3 regions of the Halomonas sp. THAF5a genome follow, and region 2 is predicted to be linked to each of the others. Evidence: predicted binding sites of a transcription regulator. Region 2 holds the regulator's gene; each other region holds the start of a gene.
What was found. Region 2 encodes sigma-54, which starts transcription at its own class of promoters, with help from an activator protein. Its sites were predicted from a motif close to TGGCACNNNNNTTGCTNT; they were not measured.

Region 1: a site for sigma-54 is predicted at 2,316-2,333, ahead of glnT (type III glutamate--ammonia ligase). Genes of this name have one in related genera too.
Region 3: a site for sigma-54 is predicted at 2,201-2,218, ahead of FIU83_RS17015 (P-II family nitrogen regulator). Genes of this name have one in related genera too.

Annotation. Positions count from the first base shown of each region.
Region 1 is NZ_CP045417.1:2,306,043-2,310,695, forward strand. Features, by position in the region: gene FIU83_RS10395 (glutamine amidotransferase family protein) at 1-773, opposite strand, end outside; gene glnT (type III glutamate--ammonia ligase) at 837-2,171, opposite strand; gene FIU83_RS10405 (aminomethyltransferase family protein) at 2,784-3,914, shown strand; gene purU (formyltetrahydrofolate deformylase) at 3,985-4,653, shown strand, end outside.
Region 2 is NZ_CP045417.1:2,575,380-2,580,032, forward strand. Features, by position in the region: gene lptC (LPS export ABC transporter periplasmic protein LptC) at 1-453, shown strand, start outside; gene lptA (lipopolysaccharide transport periplasmic protein LptA) at 453-980, shown strand; gene lptB (LPS export ABC transporter ATP-binding protein) at 980-1,705, shown strand; gene FIU83_RS11655 (RNA polymerase factor sigma-54) at 1,860-3,278, shown strand; gene raiA (ribosome-associated translation inhibitor RaiA) at 3,448-3,756, shown strand; gene FIU83_RS11665 (PTS sugar transporter subunit IIA) at 3,764-4,249, shown strand; gene rapZ (RNase adapter RapZ) at 4,293-4,653, shown strand, end outside.
Region 3 is NZ_CP045417.1:3,725,685-3,730,337, forward strand. Features, by position in the region: gene FIU83_RS17000 (hypothetical protein) at 1-13, shown strand, start outside; gene FIU83_RS17005 (YifB family Mg chelatase-like AAA ATPase) at 29-1,531, opposite strand; gene FIU83_RS17010 (accessory factor UbiK family protein) at 1,605-1,988, opposite strand; gene FIU83_RS17015 (P-II family nitrogen regulator) at 2,282-2,620, shown strand; gene FIU83_RS17020 (ammonium transporter) at 2,659-3,909, shown strand; gene glnK (P-II family nitrogen regulator) at 4,061-4,399, shown strand; tRNA gene FIU83_RS17030 (tRNA-Arg) at 4,472-4,548, opposite strand.

The DNA.
Region 1 (4,653 bases), 270 kb from region 2:
GCGATCACCGCGGGCTTGCAGGAGATCGGGTCACGCACCACCGCGAAGCCGTCCCGGGTGCCGATGGTGAACGTGAAGAAGCCATCCAGGTCCTTCAGGGCCCCCTTGAGGGCCTGGGTCAGGGATTCTCCCTTGCCCAGTCGCCAGGTCAGGTAGCCGGCCGCCACTTCGGAGTCGTTGTCGGTATCGAAACCGATGCCCTCGCGCTTGAGCTTGTCACGCAGGCGGTTGTGGTTGGACAGCGAGCCGTTGTGCACCAGGCACAGGTCGAGCCCGGTGGAAAAGGGGTGGCTGCCCTGCAGCGTCACCGCGCTCTCGGTGGCCATGCGGGTATGGCCGATGGCATGGCTGCCGCGCATTCCCTTGAGCTGGAAGCGCTCGGCGATACTGGCCGGCAGGCCGACCCCCTTGAGGATCTCGATGCTCTGGCCGGCACTCAGCACGCGCACGTCGGGGGCCTGCTCGTCCAGCCAGGCGCGCAGCGGCGCTTCCGCGGCCGCCAGCTTGAAGACCGCGACGTTGGCATTGCGGAACCAGCCGTCCACCCCCCCGAAGGCCTCGCCCAGTCGATCGGCCAACACCGCCCAGTCAAAGGCCTCGTCATCGCTCTGCAGCGTCAGCTTGATCCCTGCGTTGTATTCATCGCCATAGACCGAGAAGCCGGCACTGTCCGGGCCGCGGTCGGTCATGGCGATCAGCATTGGCTCGAACAGCTCTCCCAGGCGGCTTTCCCACGCCGGGTTCTTGAGGTATAGCCCCACGATTCCACACATAGTCTTGTCCTCTTGCGATAACCGATCACGGCATGTTCGGGTCGACGTTCGTTCTGAAGGCGATCAGAAGAATTCCGCGTATTGCTGCACTTCCCAGTCCGAGACCTGACGGCTGTAGGCCTCCCATTCGTCGCGCTTGACCTTGATGAACTCGTCGACGATTTCCGGCCCCATCGCCTCCCGCAGGATGGGATCGGCGGCGAGGGCATCGATGGCTTCCTTGAGCGACTGGGGGAGGATGCCGATGCCCTGCTCCTGGCATTCCGCATCGCCCAGGGCATACAGGTTGATGTTGTGCGCCTTGCCCGGGTCGAGCTGGCGGTCGACGCCATCCAGGCCGGCGGCAATCAGCGCGGCATGCACCAGGTAGGGGTTGCAGCCGGCGTCGGGCAGGCGGAATTCGAGACGACCATAGGGCACGCGGACCATCGCCGAGCGGTTGTTGTCGCCATAGGCGATGAACACCGGCGCCCAGGTGGCGCCGCTGTTGGAGCCTCCCTTCACCAGTCGCTTGTAGGAGTTCACGGTGGGGGCGGCGAAGGCACACAGCGCCGGGGCGTGGTTCAGCAATCCCCCCAGGAAGTGATACGCCATCCGCGACAGCCCCATGCCCTGCGGGTCGCCATCGTCGCCGAAGACGTTGTGGCCGTCCTGGTCACTGATCGACAGGTGGAAGTGCATGCCGTTACCGGGCCGGTCGGCTTGGGGCTTGGGCATGAAGGAGCAGACCATGCCCAGCTCGTTGGCGATCTCGCCGGCCGCCATGCGCACGAAGGTGAACCGGTCCGCCGAGGTCAGGGCGTCGCTGTAGGTGTAGTTGATCTCGAACTGGCCATTGGCGTCCTCGTGGTCGATCTGGTAGACATCGAAATCGACCGCCTGAAGCGCCTCCACCAGGCGCTCCAGGAACTCCCGGGAGCGCGACAGGCCCTTGTAGTCGTAGCAGGGCTTGGCCAGGACATCGCTCTCGTCCACCGGCAGCAGCTCGCCCCGCTCGCCTCGCTTGAACAGCGAGAACTCGGGCTCGAGCCCGGTATTCAGCGTCCAGCCCTTGTCCTTTAGACGCTCCAGCTGCCGGAGCAGGACCACACGGCTGTCATAGGGGTAAGGGGCGTCGTTGACGTGGCCATCGCATACCAGGCGGGCATAGCCCGGCTGCCAGGGCACCAGCGACAGGGTCGAGAGATCACCACGGGCCATGAAGTCCGGCCCGTGCGGCTCCATCCCCAGGCCGCTGACGGCGAAACCGGCGAAACCTGCCCCCTTCTCGACCACATCCATCAGACAGTTGGCCGGCACCGACTTGGTCTTGGCGGCGCCATGAATATCCACGAACTGCGCGAGCAGGTAGCGAACGTCGTGATCCTCGAGTAACTGCTTGGCGGCTTCAGGCGTCATGTCGGGTTTCCTCTGAGCGTTGCGGGTGCGGGTGTCGATATGGCGCATCGTCCTTCCGGCAACGGGGCCGGGGCCTTCCCCGGGGCCACTGCAAGCTACGCCACACCAACCATTCCCATCAAGAAATTTTCTTTCTCTCAGGGAAAAGCATCTCGCGTGCCAGAATCGCCCTCCCTCTCGCTCAAGGCCGTGAAAATATCTTCAATCAATTGATTTAATTGAATTAAAAACTTTATTTCGCCGCCTCCTGCCGACCCCGGACAGACACATGCCGAGGGACCCGCCCTCCACCTTGCCACCTGACGGTGCATCTCCTTCCCTCGTCGCACCACCAAGGAACACCGAACTCCCTCCTCAGGCGTCGCAGGCGTCACCAGACAGGTCGCCGAATCGCCGGCTGCACGCATCACGCTGCCCTCATTACGAGCCAAGCATCTGTTTATAAAGGAATAATGAAAAAAATCTGACGTTCCACCGGGTCCCGTGGCAGGAAACTGGCAAGCTTGTTGCTTGACTGAAGAGAATGTTTTTTTCTTTCCAGGAAAAGTCGGTTGACTCATCATCGTGCCGCCGACCCCCTGGCCGCTCACCAGCCCCCACAGGAGTCATCACATGGCCAACAGCTGGCGCATCTCCGCCCTCGCCGACCGTCACCGCGCCCTGGGCGCCGAGCTCGAAGACTGGAACGGCATGGGCACCGCCTTTCGCTACCACGCCGATATCGCCGATCACCACGAGGCGATCCGGACCCGGGCGGGCCTGATGGACGTATCGGGCCTCAAGAAGATTCATTGCTCGGGCCCCCACGCCCAGGCCCTGCTCGACTACGCCACCACCCGCGACATGTCACGGCTCTACCCGGGCAAGTCCGTTTACGCCACGATGCTCAACGATGAAGGCAAGTTCGTCGACGATTGCATCGTGTACTGCCTGGCGCCCAACGCCTACCTGGTGGTGCACGGCACCGGCCTGGGGCACGACATGCTGACGCGCGGCGCCCAGGGCCGCAGCGTCCACCTGAGCTTCGACGACGACCTGCACGACCTGTCGCTGCAGGGCCCCAGGGCCGTCGACTTCCTGGCCGAGCATGTGCCGGGCATCCGCGAGCTGCCCTACTTTCATCACCTGCAGACCCGGCTGTTCGGCCGACACGTGATGATCTCCCGGACCGGCTATACCGGTGAGCGGGGCTACGAGATCTTCTGCAAGGCGGAGGACGCCCCGGCGATCTGGGACACCATCCTCGAGCAGGGCGCCGCCCTGGGCATCGAGGCCTGTGGCTTCGAGACCCTCGACTGGCTGCGCGTGGAGAGCAACCTGCTGTTCTATCCCGCCGACAACTCCGAGACCCATCCCTTCGAGAACGAGCCGGCCGGCGACACCCTGTGGGAGCTCGGCCTGGACTTCACCGTCTCGAAGGACAAGACCGAGTTTCGCGGCGCCAGCGAACACTTCCGCCGACAGGGCAAGGAGCGCTTCCGGATCTTCGGCGTGCTGCTCGACAGCCCCAAGGTCGCCCAGCCGGGCGACACCCTGTGGGCCGCCGGCAAGCGGGTCGGCGTGGTCACCCAGGGCATGTACTCGCGGCTGACCAGGCAGTCGGTGGCCATGGCCCGGATCGATACCCCCCATGCGGAGCAGGGCCAGCCGCTGGAGGTGCGCGGCAGCCTGGAGGCCAGCGCCATCGCCCACACCCTGCCGTTCGACGATCCCCAAAAACTCAAGCGGCTCGCCAAGGGCTGACCCCCGACGACACGGTTGCCGGCGCGAGCCAGCGCCGGGCCTCCTCTCCCTTTCGAAGGAACACGATTCCATGCCCCAGTCAGACGACAGCTACATCATCAAGATCTCCTGCCCCGCCACCTCGGGCATCGTCGCCGCCGTGACCTCCTTTCTCACCGAAGGTCAGTGCTATATCAGCGAGCTCGCCCAATATGACGACGAGGAACTCGGGCGCTTCTTCCTGCGCGCCAAGTTCCGCTTCAACGATGGCATCAAGGGCGACATCGAGACCCTCAAGCGCGACTTCGTCGGCATCGCCGAGGAGTTCGACATGCAGTGGGACTTCCGGCACGACAACCAGCCGATGCGCGTGCTGCTGATGGTCAGCAAGTACGACCACTGCCTCAGCGACCTGATGTATCGCCAGCGCAAGGGCGAGCTCGACATGGAGATCACCGCCATCGTCTCCAACCATCTCGACCTGCGCCCCATGGCCGAACGAGAGGGCATCCGCTTCGTCTACCTGCCGGTCAACCGCGACAACAAGGCCCGCCAGGAGGCGGCGCTGATGGAGATCGTCGACGAGACCCGGACCGAGCTGGTGGTGCTGGCGCGCTACATGCAGATCCTCTCCGACGACCTCTGCCAGAAGCTCTCCGGCCGCGCCATCAATATCCATCACTCCTTCCTGCCCGGCTTCAAGGGCGCCAAGCCCTACCACCAGGCCCATGAACGCGGCGTCAAGCTGATCGGCGCCACC
Region 2 (4,653 bases):
CCCGACTACTACCTGGAGGACGCCCGCCTGACGCGCTTCGATGCCTCGGGCGAGCCGCATCAGCGCCTCGACACGCCGCGCCTGACCCACACCCCCCACGATGACGTCACCCGCCTTGCACGGCCCGAGGGACGGCTACTGGACCGCTCGGGCCGGGTCTGGCTCGCCAGCGGCGACCACGGCACCCTGGGCGCAGGGGGCAACCCGCTGACCCTGACCGGCGACGCGCGCCTGCTGGCCCCGGCGGAGCGCTGGCAGCTCGACACCGAGGTCCTGCATTTCGACGCCGACCGCGGCCATGCCTGGAGCGAGACCCCGGCGCTGCTTCGCCAGCCGCCCCAGCGGATGCGCGGCAAGCGCTTCGACGCCTGGATCCATGACAACCGCGCCCGTCTGACCGACAATGTGCGCGGCCACCATCCGCCCGACACCCGCGAGGACCCCGAGTCATGATGCGAGCCTTCTTCGCCCCCCTGCTGACCCTCGGCGTCATCGGCCTGCTGCTCGGCAGCTCTCCGGCCCTGGCCCTCGAGGGCGATGCCAGCGCCCCGATCCAGGTCGAGGCCGACCGCCTCGACCTCGACGACCGCGCGGGCACCGCCGTCTATACCGGCGACGTGGAGATCCAGCAGGGCAGCATGCAGCTGACCGGCGCACGGGTCGAGATCCAGCGCAACGACCAGGGCCAGCTGACCCGGGCCACCGCCACCGGCGAGCGTGCCTACATCGAGCAGCGGCCCGCCCCGGACGAACCCCTGGTACGCGGCTGGGGTCGCACCGTGGTCTATCACGTCGCCGAGCGTCGCATCGAGCTGATCGACCGCGCCGAACTCCACCAGGGCGGGGACACCTTCGATGGCGGCTACCTCGAGTACTTCCTCGACCGTCGCGTCGTCCAGGCGCGCGCCGACGCCCAGGGCGTCGGGGAGCGCCAGCGCGTGCGCATGACCCTCGAACCCGAACAGCAGGATGGGCCGTGATGAAGACCCTGAGGGCCGAACACCTGGCCAAGAGCTACAAGCGCCGCCGGGTGGTGCAGGACATCAGCCTCTCCATCGAGCAGGGCCGGATCGTCGGCCTGCTCGGTCCCAACGGGGCCGGCAAGACCACCTCCTTCTACATGATCGTCGGCCTGGTGCGCGCCGATGCCGGCGCGGTGCATATCGACGACCGGGACCTGTCGACGGCGGCCATGCACGAGCGCGCCCGGGCCGGCATTGGCTACCTGCCCCAGGAGGCCTCGATCTTTCGCAAGCTGTCGGTCGCCGACAACATCATGGCGATCCTCGAGACCCGCCGCGACCTCGACCGCGCCGGCCGCCAGCGCCGGCTCGAGGAGCTTCTCGAGGACTTCCACGTGACCCACATCCGCGACAACCTTGGCATGAGCCTGTCCGGGGGCGAGCGCCGCCGCGTGGAGATCGCCCGGGCGCTGGCCACCGAGCCCGCCTTCATCCTCCTCGACGAACCCTTCGCGGGGGTCGACCCGATCTCGGTGGGCGAGATCAAGGGCATCATCCGCCAGCTCAAGGCGCGCGACATCGGGGTGCTGATCACCGACCACAACGTGCGCGAGACCCTCGACATCTGCGACACCGCCTACATCGTAGGCGACGGCCGCATCATCGCCGAGGGAGATGCCGAGGCGATCCTCGCCAACCAGCGGGTGCGCGATGTCTACCTGGGTCAGGACTTCCGCCTCTGACCGTCCGATCGATCGCAATACCCTGATGCACATGTCGTTATTCGCCTACGGCATGCTGCTTGCGCATGGCACGATTGTTGCTAATTCTTCGGTTGCACCTCCCGCACCCAGCCGCTAGGGTGGAAATTTTCGGCACGTCGAGGGAACTCCTCTCATGGCCATGAAGGCTTCCCTGCAGCTTCGCGTCGGCACCCAGCTGACCATGACCCCCCAGCTCCAGCAGGCCATTGCCCTGCTGCAGCTCTCGACCCTGGACCTGCGCCAGGAGATCCAGCAGGCGCTGGAATCCAACCCCTTGCTGGACGTCGAGGAGGAGTTCGGCGAACAGGCGGTGAGCGAGACGCCCGACGACGACTGGGCCAGCGAGATTCCCGACGAGCTCAGCACCGACAGCGACTGGTCCGATACCTATCAGGACCTGGGCGGCGCGCCCGCCGGCGGCGAGGCGCCGGACTTCGAGCGCCAGGCCGCGGGCCAGAGCCTCCAGGGGCACCTCGCCTGGCAGCTGGCGATGACCGACCTGGACCCGCAGCAGATGCGCATCGCCGAGAGCCTGATCGACGCCGTCAACGCCGACGGCTACCTCATCCAGCCCCTGGACGAGATCCGCGACGGCCTCAAGGCCCAGGGCCTCACCGGGCTGCGTGGCCGGGAGGTCGAGCAGGTGCTGCTGCGCCTGCAGCAGTTCGAGCCCACCGGCGTCTTCGCCCGCGACCTGCGCGAGTGCCTGCTGCTGCAGCTCGCCACCCTGCCCGACGACACCCCGCTGCTGCCCCAGGCCCGGCGCCTGGTGCGCCAGTTCCTCGAGGCGCTGGCCGGCGATGACCGCCGCCTGCTCAAGCGCCGCCTCGGCCTCGACGACGACGCCCTCGATACGGCGATCGGCCTGGTGCGATCGCTGGATCCACGCCCCGGCAGCGCCTTCGGCGAGGGCGACAGCGACTACGTGATCCCCGACTTGGTCGCCCGCCACACCCACGAGGGCTGGCAGGTAGAGCTCAATCCCGAGGCGATGCCACGCCTGCGCATTCAGCCCGACTACGCCGCCCTGATCCGGCGCGCCGACAAGAGCGCCGACAACCAGTTCCTCAAGGACCACCTGCAGGAGGCGCGCTGGCTGATGAAGAGCCTCGCCAGCCGCAACGACACCCTGCTGCGGGTGGGCCGCGAGATCATGGCCCGCCAGCTCGACTTCCTGGAGCACGGCGAGGAGGCCATGAAACCGCTGATCCTGGCCGATATCGCCCAGGTCGTGGAGATGCACGAATCGACCATCTCGCGGGTCACCACCCAGAAATTCATCCATACGCCGCGCGGCATGTTCGAGCTCAAGTACTTCTTCTCGAGCCAGGTGGGCGGCGGCAGCGGCGAGGGCGACGCCCACTCCAGCACCGCCATCCGCGCGCGGATCCGCAAGCTGATCCAGGACGAGCCGCCGCGCAAGCCGCTCTCGGACAGCCGGCTGGTCGCCCTGCTCGACGAGGCCGGCATCAGCGTGGCCCGGCGCACGGTGGCCAAGTATCGCGAAGGGATGGGCATCCCCTCCTCCAGCGAACGAAAGCGGCTGAGATGAGGCCCCTGTTCGGCCTCCCGCGGCGCCGAAATGACCAGGCCCCATCCCTGCGCAAACGGTTGAATTGACGCCGTTCGCACCGCGCCACACCGCCCCCGACCGAGGGGGTATGCAGGACGCTAAAAAGGGTTACAATCGACCCACACCCCGAAAGAGCAAGGAGCGTGTCATGCAAGTCAACATCACCGGCCATCATGTGGAACTGACCGACGCACTGCGTGACTATGTGCAGGAAAAACTGACCCGCGTCGAGCGTCACTACGACAACATCACCAACGTGCAGGTCACCCTCTCCGTCGAGAAGGAGCGCCAGCAAGCCGCCTGCACCCTGCATGCCGCCGGTGCCGACCTCCATGCCGAGGCCATGGAGAACGACATGTACGCCGCCATCGATGCCCTGGCCGACAAGCTCGACCGCCAGCTGGTCAAGCACAAGGAAAAGGCCCAGGCCCGCGCCCAGGGCGCCGGCGCGCGCTGACGCCATCATGACACTGGACGCCATCCTGCCCCCCGAGCGCACCCTCTTCGATGTGCCCGGGGGAAGCAAGAAGCGGGTGCTGGAGTTCTTCAGCACCTTCATCGCCCAGAACACGCCCAGCCTCGACAGCCAGGAGGTCTTCAGCCGCCTGATCGGCCGCGAGCGGCTGGGCAGCACCGGGATCGGCCACGGGGTGGCCATTCCGCATGCCCGCAACCCGCACTGCAAGGCCCCCATCGCCGGCTTTCTCAAGCTGGCCGAGCCGGTGGACTTCGACGCCATCGACGGGGAACCGGTGGACCTGGTCTTCGTGCTGCTGGTGCCCGAGGAGGCCGACGAGGCCCACCTCGCCCTGCTGGGGCAGGTCGCCGGCGTCATGAACGACGCCGACACCCGTGGGCGCCTGCGCCACAGCACGAGCCAGCGGGAACTCCATGAGCACCTCATGGAGGCCATACGCCAACAGGCCCCGAGCGGCCGTCAGGGCGGCTGACCCCCGGGGCACCGCCCGCCCCTACGCGACCAGGAGACCCCGCATGCAGCTCGTGATCATCAGTGGCCGGTCGGGTTCCGGCAAGTCGATCGCGCTGCAGGCGCTGGAGGACCTGGGCTACTACGCCATCGACAACCTGCCGGCCATGCTCCTCGGGCCGCTGGTGGACGAACTCCAGCAGGGCAAGAGCCTGCGCTCCTCCATCGCCGTCAGCATCGATGCGCGCAACCTGCCGGACGCCCTGGCGCGCTTCCCGGAGCTCCTCGACGACCTGCGCGCCCGGGAGCTCGCCTGCCAGGTGGTCTACCTGACCACCGATGCGCGGATCCTGCTGGAGCGCTACTCCCATACCCGCCGCCGCCACCCCCTCACCCGCGACAGCGACATGAGCCTGGCCGAGGCGA
Region 3 (4,653 bases), 1.2 Mb from region 2:
CACGGCGCTCTGATCGCGCCCCCTCGCATCAACCCTTGAGCAGCCGATCGAGCTGCCGATAGCCGATCGCCTCGATCAGCTGGTCGCGCCCCGGGCGCGCCTCCCCGGCCAGGTCGGCCAGGGTCAGGGCCACGCGCAGCACCCGGTGGTAGGCCCGCGCCGAGAGCCTGAGGCGCTCCAGCACGCCGGCGAGCCAGGCCCGATCGGTGGCCACGAGGCCACAGGCCGCCTCCAGGTCGCGCCCGGCCAGCCGGGCGTTGAGTCCCCCGCGGGCCGCCTGCCGCGCCCGCGCCGCCAGCACCCGCTCGCGCACCGTCGCCGAGGCCTCGCCCGGTTCCCGGGAGGTCAGCTGCTCCGGCGCCAGCGCCGGCACCTCCACCTGGAGGTCGATGCGATCGAGCAGCGGGCCGGAGAGCCGCGACTGGTAGCGCTGGATCTGCGCCGCCGTGCAGTGGCAGGCGCGTCGCGGATCGCCCAGGTGTCCGCAGGGACAGGGGTTCATCGCCGCGACCAGCTGGAAACCGGCGGGAAAACGGCGCTCGTGGCTGGCCCGGGCGATATGGATCTGCCCGGACTCCATGGGCTCGCGCATCACCTCCAGCACGTGGCGGGAGAACTCCGGCAGCTCATCGAGGAACAGCACGCCTCGGTGGGCCAGGGAGATCTCGCCGGGCCGCGGCCTCGAGCCACCGCCGACCAGGGCCACGGCGCTGGCGGTATGGTGCGGGGCGCGGAAGGGGCGTACGCCCCACTCGGCGGCGTGGGGCAGGCCGCTGACCGAGCGGATCGCCGCCACCTCCAGGGCCTCCTGCTCGGTGAGCGGCGGCAGGATGCCCGGCAGCCGGCTGGCCAGCATGGTCTTGCCGGTGCCGGGCGGCCCGGCAAACAGGAGGTTGTGGCCGCCGGCCGCGGCCACCTCCAAGGCGCGGCGCGCCTGGTGCTGGCCGCGCACGTCGGCGAGGTCGGGAGGCGGCGTCGCGGCCGGGGCGGGACCGGACGCACGATGCGGGAGCAGCGGCGCCTGGCCGAGCAGGTGGGCCACCACCTCGAGCAGGTGGTCGGCGGGCAGCACCTCCAGGTCGCCGGCCAGGGCCGCCTCGTCGGCGTTGGCCCGAGGCACGATCAGGCGGCGTCGCGCCTGGCGCGTGGCCATGGCCATCGGCAGCATGCCGGCGACGGGGCGCAGACGGCCGTCCAGGGCCAGCTCGCCCGCGCACTCGACCCCGTCGAGGGCCTCCGGAGGCACCTGGCCCGAGGCCACCAGCAGCCCCAGGGCGATGGGCAGGTCGAAGCGACCGCCCTCCTTGGGCAGGTCGGCAGGGGCGAGGTTGAGGGTGATGCGCCGCAGGGGAAAGTCGAAGCCGGCGTTGATCAGGGCGCTGCGCACCCGCTCGCGGCTCTCCTTCACCGCGGCCTCCGGCAGCCCCACCAGGGTGATGCCGGGCAGCCCGTTGGCCAGGTGCACCTCGACCAGCACCTCGGGGGCCTCGAGGCCGAGGCCCGCCCGGGTGTGGATGATTGCCAGCGTCATGCGCGATCCCTCGCTGCCTGCCTGCCCTCAGGCTAGACCAGGCCGACGAGGGGCGCTCGACGCCAGGCGAGGATCAGCGGGGAGAGTCGCCGGCGTCTTCCTCGGGGCGCGGCTCGTCGTTGCCCGCCGCGGGGGCGCCCGTCTCGGGACCGGACTCGGACGGGGCGGCGGCGCCCTGCGCCTCCGAGGACGCGTCGGCCGCCTTTGCGGCATCGCCGTCCAGCGCCTCCTCCAGCGCCGCCACCTGCTGCTCCAGCGCCTCGACCCGCGACCGGGTTCGCTGCATCACGTCCATCAGGATGTCGAAGTCCTCCCGGGACACCAGCTCCAGGCGATCGAAGGCGCCCTTGACCACCTGCTGGATGCCCTTCTGCACCTCTTCCGGGGCCTGGGATGCCCCCTGCAGCCGGTCGCCGATCTGCTGGGCCAGGCGGCTGATGCGATCGTGGCTCACCATGGTGTCTCTCCTGAATCGTGGATCAATGCCTGGCCAAAGGATACGCAAGCCACTGGCGGGGCGCATCATCCGTCACCGCCCACTCATGGTGCACATGCCCCAGGACATGGCACCAGAAGAGTGCGCACTCACCGCGCGCCCCGCGCCCCGCGCTCGAAGCGGCACCGGCGTCACTCCTCAATGCACTGATTTAACAAAGCAATTGCGAGGAGTGGCACGTTTTGCGCAGCAGCAAGACAGCCACTTCTCGGGAGGCATGACGCCGCCCACCTTTAACGCAGGGGAGATCCGTCATGAAGCTGATCACCGCCATCATCAAGCCCTTCAAACTCGACGACGTGCGCGAGGCGCTCGCCGACAACGGCGTACAGGGCATCACCGTCACCGAGGTCAAGGGCTTCGGCCGCCAGAAGGGCCACACCGAGCTCTATCGGGGCGCCGAGTACGTCGTCGACTTCCTGCCCAAGGTCAAGGTCGAGGTCGCCGTCGACGACGGGCGCCTCGAGACCGTGCTGGACGCCATCTGCAGCGCGGCCAACAGCGGCAAGATCGGCGACGGCAAGGTCTTCGTCACGCCGCTGGAGGACGTGATCCGCATCCGCACCGGCGAGCGCGGTGCCGACGCGGTCTGACCGCCCCTCCCTTCCCTTCCCGACGTGGAGAGACACCCATGAGTGAACTTCCCGAACTGAGCTACGCGCTCGACACCTTCTACTTCCTGATCTGCGGCGTGCTGGTGATGTGGATGGCCGCCGGCTTCGCGATGCTCGAGGCCGGCCTGGTGCGCTCCAAGAACACCGCCGAGATCCTGACCAAGAACATCGCCCTGTTCGCGGTCGCCTGCACCATGTACCTGCTGGTCGGCTACTACATCATGTATTCGAGCAGCGGCGGCGGCATCCTGCCGAACCTGGGCTTCCTGATCGGCAGCGAGAACACCCTGGACGCCATCACCGGCGGGGGTGACGACGCGCCCTACTACTCCATGCGCTCCGACTTCTTCTTCCAGGTGGTGTTCGTGGCGACCGCCATGTCCATCGTCTCCGGCGCCGTGGCCGAGCGCATGAAGCTGTGGGCCTTCCTGGCCTTCGCCGTGGTCATGACCGGCTTCATCTATCCGGTCTCCGGCTACTGGACCTGGGGCGGCGGCTGGCTCTCCGAGGTCGGCTACTCCGACTACGCCGGTTCCGGCATCGTGCACATGGCCGGTGCGGCCGCGGCGCTGGCCGGCGTGATCGTGCTCGGTCCGCGCAAGGGCAAGTACGGCAAGGACGGCTCCATCTACGCCATCCCTGGCGCCAACCTGCCGCTGGCCACCATCGGTACCTTCATCCTGTGGATGGGCTGGTTCGGCTTCAACGGCGGCTCCGAGCTGAAGATGTCCGACGCGGCCTCCGCCAACAACGTGGCCCAGGTGTTCGTGAACACCAACGCGGCCGCCGCCGGCGGCGTGATCGCCGCGCTGATCCTGGCCAAGCTGTGGTTCCGCAAGGCCGACCTGACCATGTCCCTGAACGGCGCCCTGGCGGGCCTGGTGGCCATCACCGCCGATCCGCTCTCGCCCAGCGCCCTGGGGGCCGCCTTCATCGGCGCCGTGGGTGGCCTGCTGGTAGTCACCGCCATCGTGACCCTGGACAAGCTGAAGCTGGACGACCCGGTGGGTGCCATCTCCGTGCACGGCGTGGTGGGCATCTGGGGCGTGCTGGCGGTGCCGCTGACCAACGCCGACGCCGGCTTCGGCGCGCAGCTGATCGGCATCCTCGGCATCTTCGCCTGGGTGTTCGTGGCCAGCCTCGTCGTCTGGCTCATCCTCAAGGCCGTGATGGGGATCCGCGTTACCGAGGAGGAGGAGTACGAAGGGGTCGACCTGACCGAGTGCGGCATGGAGGCCTACCCCGAGTTCGGCGCCTCCAAGTCGTGAGACGCCTCCCGCGTGAGCCCATGCGCACGTCCTGGCCCCCTTCGGGGGGCTTTTTCATTCCTCTCCCGCCGGGTGTATGCTCTGGCACAATGCACACGGCACGGGTGGCGGCACTCGCCACCGACCCACGGACACGACGAGGATCAAGACCATGAAACTGGTGACCGCCATCATCAAGCCGTTCAAGCTCGACGACGTACGGGAGTCGCTCTCCGAGATCGGCGTCCAGGGCATCACCGTGACCGAGGTCAAGGGCTTCGGGCGCCAGAAGGGCCACACCGAGCTCTATCGCGGCGCCGAATACGTGGTCGACTTTCTGCCCAAGGTGAAGCTCGAGGTCGCCGTGGACGACGACATGGCCGAGAAGGTGATCGACGCCATCACCCAGGTGGCCAACACCGGCAAGATCGGCGACGGCAAGATCTTCGTCACCGCCCTGGAGCAGGTGATCCGCATCCGCACCGGCGAGACCGGCAAGGACGCCGTCTAGGCGTGTAACCCCGGCAGGTGGTTCACAGACAACGAAAAGGGCCCGCGACAGTGTCGCGGGCCCTTGAATTCGTGGCGCGCCCGGCAGGATTCGAACCTGCGACCCTCGGCTTCGGAGGCCGATACTCTATCCAACTGAGCTACGGGCGCTCGCCCTGGCGATAGGTGCCAGGCGGGCGCTATCCTACCCGCCCGCCGGGGCGCTGTCCAGCCGCCATCCCGAGCGGGCCCGCTCCCGCCGTGTACCGGGGGGAT